One region of the Pseudovibrio sp. W64 genome, then DNA from elsewhere that is predicted to be linked to it. Evidence: riboswitches for the same ligand, from Rfam matches in the RefSeq annotation. Region 1 holds a riboswitch; the other holds the start of a gene.

Region 1 (4,176 bases):
AATGCCCTGACCGCGGTCGAGTTCCAGAATCCAGCCAGTCACGTTATCAAGGAAGTAGCGATCGTGGGTAATGATCAGAACGGAACCCTTGAACTCACGCAGATGGCGTTCCAGCCAGTGCACGGTCTCAGCGTCAAGGTGGTTGGTTGGTTCGTCAAGCAGCATCAGGTCAGGCTCGGACAAGAGCAGCTGACACAACGCGATACGGCGACGCTCACCACCAGAAAGGTTATTTACAGGAGAGTCGGATGGAGGGCAGCGAAGCGCTTCCATTGCCATCTCAACCTGGCTTTCCAGATTCCACAGATCCTGCGCGTCAATGATGTCCTGCAGCTGAGCGCCTTCATCGGCTGTCTCATCTGAGTAGTTCATCATCAGTTCGTTATAACGATCCAGAAGAGCCTGCTTGTGCGCAACACCTTCCATCACGTTTTCAAGGACGGTCTTGTCCTCATTCAGCTTTGGTTCCTGCGGCAGGTAGCCAACTTTGGCACCTTCTGCAGCCCATGCTTCACCGGTGTACTCTTTATCAAGACCAGCCATGATCTTCAAAAGAGTAGACTTACCTGCACCATTTGGACCAAGGATACCGATTTTCGCATCCGGGTAGAAAGACAGGTGAATATTGTCGAGTACTTTTTTTGCACCGTAGGCCTTGGAGACCCCGTGCATGTGATAGATGAACTGGCGCGCCATGGACTGCCTGCATCTCCTGATCTGTGTAAACAATGAAATCTCTGGAGAGCACTCATAGTGGAAGCAGCGCCAAGGGGCAATCCATAACACTTCAGCGATGATCAAATCCGTCGCTTTTTCTCCTCAAACGGAGAATTTCACGACAACACCTGGTCACTTCCACGCAAGAAAAGGGCAGCAGGTTTACTCTGCCGCCCCAATAACAAACAAGCTCGTAAAAATTTACGCCAGCTTCAGCTGCGGAACCACTGTCAGGTTCCGAACAATCGCATTGTCTTCAACGGCCTTGAGCCCCTTCACAGCAATGAAGGTGACCAATGGCTCACACGCAACAATTGCCAGATAAGACAGAGCAAACTGCGCCCATGCCGTAAACGCCGTAGCAACGTCCCCAATCATCAACCAGAAGCCAACCATGCCGGTCACACCAGCATAATACATCGCATCCAATTTCAGAATCTGCGCAAAGCTCACACGCTTGGTCAGTTCCTTGGAAAACAGCTCACGGCCACTCAGGTAATGGACGGCAATCAGCGGCAACATCAAAGACAGGCTGTTGACGCCAAGGTGGTACATGTCCTGCGGATCAAAAGCGAGCGCCTGAAACAGCAAGCCAATGGCAAACCCAAGCAGAACAGGGGTAAACCCGAGCGTCAGATACATCGCCATTGCACCAACGAAATGAAGTTCTGATGCTCCAACAGACATATGGAAGCTCTGCATGAAAATGGAGAAGAAAACCGCAGCCAATAGCGTTTTCAGTGGTGTGAATGGCTCTTTCAGGAATTCGGAGATCTGCTCTTTGCAGCCCCAGACAATAACGCCAACGGCACCTGCATTGGCAGCAATAACCTTTGCGGCGGAAACGTAACCCGGTTCAATATGCATTTAATATGCTCCTCTTCGCACCCTCCGTGCGGTCATGAGTTTATGTCGTATCGGGCAGGTTTCCTGGCTTATGGCTTTTGCGTCCTCCGCCTTCCCAGAGATCATCTCCAGTGGCTTTTATGAAGAACGCACCACGTAACAGTTGCGGGGGCAGCTGCGGTTCGGGCCCATCTTTGGTCATCCCTACCGCATTCCCTTTTCATCCAAGAAGCTTGGCTTCTACAGAACCCAACAGCGGGAATATCCTAAATTTAAAGAGAAGACACAACTAGAAATAAGAGGCAGTTGGGATAAGCAACAATCAGAGGGATGCAACGGCCTTCGTAACCCGCTAGAGCTGCAGGCAAAAAAAGAGGCGTGTACCCGTTGGTACACGCCTTTAAGAAAGTTGACACTCCCCCATCCGAGTGCCAGCCGAAGCTGTATTTAGAAATATCAGAGTGCCCCATCTCTTCATTGATCTTCATCAAAATAAATAAAATTACCTCAGAAACATCGGATATTATTCAACATTACAAAAGCACTCAGATTTTCAATCGATTAAAACTAGAATAGATCAAATATATCTCGGGCAACTTGCAACGAAAGTCTCAGTATTTTCTATTAGTTCTTGCTATAAGTTCTCTCCGAAGGTGCCTGCCACGAATATTTCCTTAGCCAATGCTCCTCAGGAGAAACCACAAAGCTCCAGGAGTTCTGCTGCTCTCCAGAATCATCAGGAGTTGAATCCGGTGTCTGAGTGGAAGCATTTTGGCTGGCAGAAATTTGGATTTTAAGCACCCCCTCACCTTTTCCAGCAAGCTTCAGCAAGCCAAGATCACTGTGAGATCGTCCAAGAAAAATCTGGGGTGCTGTTCCTATCCTCTCCCAGATAATTCGGGCAAGATCTGTTGAAGACACCGGCGCTGCGTGGGGAGCAACCTCGATAACCCGAAATCTCGGAAGTCCGTAATTCAACTCCGCCATTGTGCGGTCTACTTCATGGTCTCCAAAGCTTAAAACCCAAATCTGAAAGTGATGCTCTTTTAAAAAGCCCACCAGCTCTTTCAGAGGCTGAAAAGCGAACTCTCTATACGTTGCGCCAACAGCCTTCGGCCCGTGTAATGACAGATGAGCACGTACACTCTCAGAATAAACAGCAAAGCTTCCAAAACTGTCGCCAGCTTCAGGTGGCGTCACTTCATTGTCTGCGCCAGCCAGCGCGTCACTCCATAAAGCCCCATCGCCAACCAAAACAGCAACACGGTCATCGAGTTTCACATATTCAGGGCTCCCAGCCCGAGCCATACGCTCAATGCTTTCTACGATACCATGGCGTGCTGTGGTTGAGCTCCAACTCGGCAAGATGTTATCTCGCTCACCGCCAGTTGGCTGCAAAACCGAAACCGCTGAGTATAAAAACAAGCTGGACCACTGCATCGTTCAAGACCACCTGAAAGTTGTTTCAGCAAGATGGTGAACTACAATGCACATCAATTGCCCATAAAAAATGAACTAAATGCTGTCGTGAAAAGAGAAGAGAATCATAATTGACAGCCCGCCCCTCTTTCCTCTCAACTTGAAGATAAATACGAGTATTCACGTATATAAAGAATTTCACTCAACGAAACATTTACTTACAATTTTCATAAATTTGCTTTGTAAGTGTCAGATAAACGTCATATGCACCCCACTTTTCGATACTTTTTAGAATTAAACCCAGTTCATCCCTAGAATTCTTAATAAATGCGCAATAATTTCAAACAATTATGCCGAGGAATTTCCTGGGGTACCCAAATGCATTTTCGAGCCCTCTTACTTCCTGTATTGCTCCTTTTCGTTTTAATTGGTTTATCGATACACTTCATGTCAGCGTCATCGTATGCGTCGATTTTCGATCCTGCGACAGGTGGCCTTCACAATCAGCTCAATCAAGCTGAACTGCTCACTCAGCAGCAGAACCTATGGACCATATTGTCTGTTGGATTGTTCGCGCTTGGTGTTCTTGGAATACTAATTGTCTATTCCAGCCTGTTTATTCAGGAGCGTATGCGGGCGACGCGTTTTTTCAACCGTGCCCTTCTCCTCATCGTCATCAGTTCAGCAGCATGCCTGCTCATCGACACAACGCTGAACTTGCCTGATGTAACGGCACAATTGATCCTCTGGCAGTCTCAAGTGGAATTCAGACCACAGGGGGACATCCACGCCGCTGCAATCCACGCAGCAATGGCAGCGATGATCGCAGTTCTGGCTTATCTGCCTCTATCCCATCAGCTGACACTGCGTGCGACGATCATTCTCGCACTCTCAATCGGCGGGGTCATCTACCCTGCCTACCTGAAAGGTGTCCAAGGGTTACTGCTTCATCCGATTAGCCAAAACACCGTGCTGTCAGTTGGTTTCGAGCAGATTGGCGGCGGTACCGTAGTCACATTGCTCGCAACATTCGTCGCCTTTTCCGGCATGTTAGTGACCGGACTAAGAAACTCACCAGCGTTACCTGAGTACATTCTGCGCAACACACAAAACTACAATGTGCTGCAGATCAAAGCAGGCGCGGCGCTGATGGCCGTTGGCGGCATTGGCTTTTCTGTTGGTAACACAAGCATT
Region 2 (4,176 bases), on a different contig from region 1:
TGCCGCTCAGCTTTCACCGAGCGGCATACTTAATCAGAAACTGGCAGTAAGACCAGCGTAAACGGAAAGACCCGGTGTCTGATAGTCTTTGATCCGCTCATAATCCTGATCCAGCAAGTTTTCACCGCGGACATGGAACGTCAGATTATCGGTGTACTGGTAGGCAGCTTTTGCGTTGACTAGAACGAAGTCGTCGAGCTTAATTGGCTCTTTACTATCGTTCAGATCATTGAGACCATAAACATAATTAGCGTTTACACTGAGCGCGAGAGGCTCCCATGGTTTGTAAGTAAAACCAAGGTTTATGTCGTGCAGAGGCACACGGCGTAAACGTTTTTTGTCCGGCCCTACCGCCCAAGTGTATGTGTAAGCGCCATTAAAGCTTAGATTATCCAGAGCAGCCCAGTTTGCAGAAAGTTCGGCCCCTTGGCTGCGTGACAGACCGTCGATTTGCTCATACTTGTAAGTCACAGGATCATTAATGATCAAATCCTCTGTGAGGATATGAAAGTAACTAGCAGATAGTTTGAGTTTGTCATTGAACAGGTTTTGATCCACCCCGATATCATAACTCACACTGGTTTCTGGCTCAAAATTTGGATTGCCGGAATAGCTATCATAGAGTTCGTAGGATGAAGGAGCACGGAAGCCGTTTCCAAGACTGGAACGGAGTCGAGTACCGTCAAGAACCTGATAAGAAATCGTTCCTCGCCCGGTCAGGTAGTACCCATAGGCGTTGTGATGATCCAATCTGATAGCACCACTAACATTCAGTGGATCCGTTGGATTCCATTGGGCTTGTAGAAAGCCACCAATGACTTCGATGTCCTTGGTCTGACCTTTCACCTTTTCGCGGCTCCAATCTCCTCCAAAGTTGAGTCGGAAACTGTCGCTAACATCAAGATCATTCAACAGCTCGAACTTAACGCGGTTACCTTTTGCCGTATAGCCGCTGCTATATTCTCTTGTAAGATCAGAGAACTGGATAGACGCGTCAGTCGTCATACGTTCATCAAGCCAGATGTAATTCGCGCCAATTTTTCCAAAGTATTGCTCGGCTTTAACCTTGTTGTTTGCAGCTGGTGAGGTGCTCCCATCATACTCGGTTGTGCCGTGCAGGCCACGCGCAGCAAAATAGAGGTTTAGCTCTTCGGTAACATCAACAGAGCCTTTTGCAGAAAATGTCTTATTCTCATATCCATCTTCATCTGATGGGCGGCCCTTGGGGGAAACAGCACTAAATCCGTCAGTATGGAAACGCTGCGTATTAATAGCGATATCTGCCCGATCAGAGGCAGCTTTCAACCCATAAGAAGCGTTTACGGTGCCGTAGCTACCGCCTTCAATTGTTGCAGTATGGTTTACGGTACCAGCTTCAGCACGTTTCGTGATGATGTTAATTACACCAGCAACGGCTTGCCCCCCGTAGAGAGCGCTTTGAGATCCTTTGAGGATTTCAATACGCTCCACATCATTGAGCAACATATGCTCCAAACGTGCTTCAACCTGTGGCGAGCTGGGATCGGAAATATCAATTCCATCTACCAGAACTTTGGTGTAATAATTGCTCATTCCGCGCATACGCAGCGAGCTTTGCTTACCCGCACCACCATTTTGCGAAAATGAAATTCCCGGGAGTTTTGTCAGGTATTCAGAGACAAATGTAGCGCCGTCGTTTTTCAGGTCTTCTTCGGTCACAACATGTGTTGTGGAGCCGACTTTGCCGGCTTCGGTTTCCGTTCTGTTGGCGATGACGATGATTTCGTCGAGCTCGGTCTCGTTTGCGGATGAGATAAGTGTTGAGCTGAAGAGAGTTAAGAGAGTTAAGAGAGTTAAGAGAGCTACACCAGATTTGAGGTTAGCTGCGATCCAAGATGTGTTACGCACGAGTTTGGTCCATCATTCACAGCATCCATGACGGATGCCATGCTGTTGATTGCATTGTGCGTCTTTGAAGAAACTTGGTTCTAACCTTTTGAAATAAAGTCAGATTCATTACCGCTCAGACGCACTGTGAATGTCACCTGAACGGAATACCGCCCCTTAGCACGCCCCGTGCCGTGGGTGAGTGACTGCATCTGGCAGGTCTCCTGGCTTGCGCGTCCTTACTGTTGCTCCGCCTTCCCAACACTGCTTTAAACAGCTGCGTCAGTGGCATGTGTGAGCAACAACTCTACGCTTACAGTTGCGGGGGCAGCCACGGCTTTTCCAATCGGACCGTGTTCCCTTTTCATTTTTATCTAATCGACAAAAATACCAAATGCCCGGCTATTGATCAGATTTCAGGGGCTTTCGTCAACTGGCTGAATAGCGAACTTGATAAAATTCGACCAATTGCCTGCAAAACTCACAGAAATTGCTGATGCGGCCACACTACCAGATCTTGCGGTGCGGCCACTTGAGGTCGCACCTGCTTGTGGTACTTAGGCAGCATGGTTGCATATCGTCTGTTTAACTCATGAAAATCAAAGCACAGCCGAGAATGACGAGGAGTGCACCAATCCATGCCCCAATGGCAGGAAACTCTTTGGTTTGCCACCACAGGACAGGCAGCATCATCGCTGGGGTGGTTGCAGACAGGGTAGAAACGATGCCCACCTCTCCGCCACTCAGCGCATAGAGGATCAACGTCATGCCGATACCCATGCCAAGCATGCCGGACAAGGAGGCCAGTGCGACAATCTCTTTGTTGATTGGGTTCGCCAATCTGAAAGGACGGCCCGGCAGGTAAAAGAGCACCAGCAAACCAAAGGCTGCAATGGTGCAGCGCATAAGCGAGATGGCGACGGGATCTGCTCCACTTTCCATAACGGGACGAATGATGATTGACCCGACTGATTGGGAAAGTGCGGCCAACGTGCCAAAGAGGACACCAATGGCAACAGGACCTCTAATCGCCTCCCATTTATGAAGCTGGTCTTTGCGCTTTCCAAACGCAATGGCGAGGATAACGCCGACCAGAACGAATGAGATACCAACAAGTGCCTGAAATGACAGTTCCTCTGACAGAAACAGCCAACCAAGAAGCGCTGACATGGGTGCGTTCATGGAAAACAGGATGGCTGTGCGGCGCGGCCCCATACGGTTGAGCGTGAGGAACAACAAAGTGTCCCCCATGAAGATGCCTACAAAGCCCGAGAGAAAGATATGAGAGGCGTGGCTTGAATCAACCGTGTTCCATGTGCCTGTTGCAATGACATAGATACCCAGAAACACCACAACAAACCACATACGCACACAGTTGAAGCCAATGGCTCCAAGGTGAGCTGCAGGTTTTGCTGAAATGAGACCACCAATAGCCCAGGTGGCAGCGGCACCGAGCGCGGCAACTTCAAATAAAAACATGGGGTGACCTAACCGACGAAACTACGGCACGGCGCAGTTTGTTTATAAAAGCCAACCAGCTCTACTGCTCTTGGATTTGCCGCGCAAGCGCAGTCTGGTGAATTTTAGAACAGACCAACAGCTATTCAGGCAATAATATTTCACATCTCAGCAAAACACAGATGAGCACCGTTAACTAAGTTAGTTTCAAGTGCCCTACCTCAATCTTGAACTTTGCAGGTGCATTCGGTAGAGATTCTACGTAGAGATTACATTGCTGTTCCTGCCTGATTTGCGTTTTTGACGCTCTCTCCGGCTCATTTGATTACACGTTCTAATCTGGAGATTTTCCATGAAAGATATTGAAATTGCCCGCGCAGCAGACATGAAACCCATTGCGCGCATCGCTCAAAATCTGAAGATCCCGGAGGACGCTCTTGAACCTTATGGCCGGTTTAAAGCCAAGGTTAATCTGGATGAGATGCCAGAGCTGAGCAGCAATCCGTATGGCAAACTCATACTTGTGACAGCTGTTTCCCCAACCCCAGCGGGAGAAGGCAAGACTACGACAACTGTGGGCCTGGGCGACGCGCTCAATCGCATCGGGCTGAAAACAACCATCTGCTTGCGTGAACCCTCGTTAGGCCCATGCTTTGGCATGAAGGGTGGAGCTGCGGGTGGCGGTTACGCGCAGGTGGTGCCTATGGAGGATATCAATCTCCATTTTACAGGTGATCTGCATGCAATCACTGCTGCGCATAACCTGCTTTCTGCGATGATCGACAACCAAATCTATTGGGGCAATGCAGAGAATATTGACCAGCGCCGGATTGTCTGGCGCCGGGTGGTCGA

Evidence for each region. Region 1 has a riboswitch for cobalamin ahead of PsW64_RS02300 (energy-coupling factor ABC transporter permease). Riboswitches for the same ligand answer to the same signal wherever they lie in the genome.
Region 2: it holds a riboswitch for cobalamin, as region 1 does, so the genes downstream of both, PsW64_RS20660 (TonB-dependent receptor plug domain-containing protein) here and PsW64_RS02300 (energy-coupling factor ABC transporter permease) in region 1, are expected to answer to the same signal.

The regions. Positions count from the first base shown of each region.
Region 1 is NZ_LMCI01000003.1:27,641-31,816, forward strand. Features, by position in the region: gene ettA (energy-dependent translational throttle protein EttA) at 1-696, opposite strand, end outside; gene PsW64_RS02300 (energy-coupling factor ABC transporter permease) at 919-1,584, opposite strand; cobalamin riboswitch at 1,621-1,831, opposite strand; gene PsW64_RS02305 (hypothetical protein) at 2,188-3,003, opposite strand; gene PsW64_RS02310 (EAL domain-containing protein) at 3,430-4,176, shown strand, end outside.
Region 2 is NZ_LMCI01000038.1:889,003-893,178, reverse strand. Features, by position in the region: gene PsW64_RS20660 (TonB-dependent receptor plug domain-containing protein) at 34-1,887, opposite strand; cobalamin riboswitch at 2,064-2,276, opposite strand; gene PsW64_RS20655 (DMT family transporter) at 2,452-3,345, opposite strand; gene PsW64_RS20650 (formate--tetrahydrofolate ligase) at 3,677-4,176, shown strand, end outside.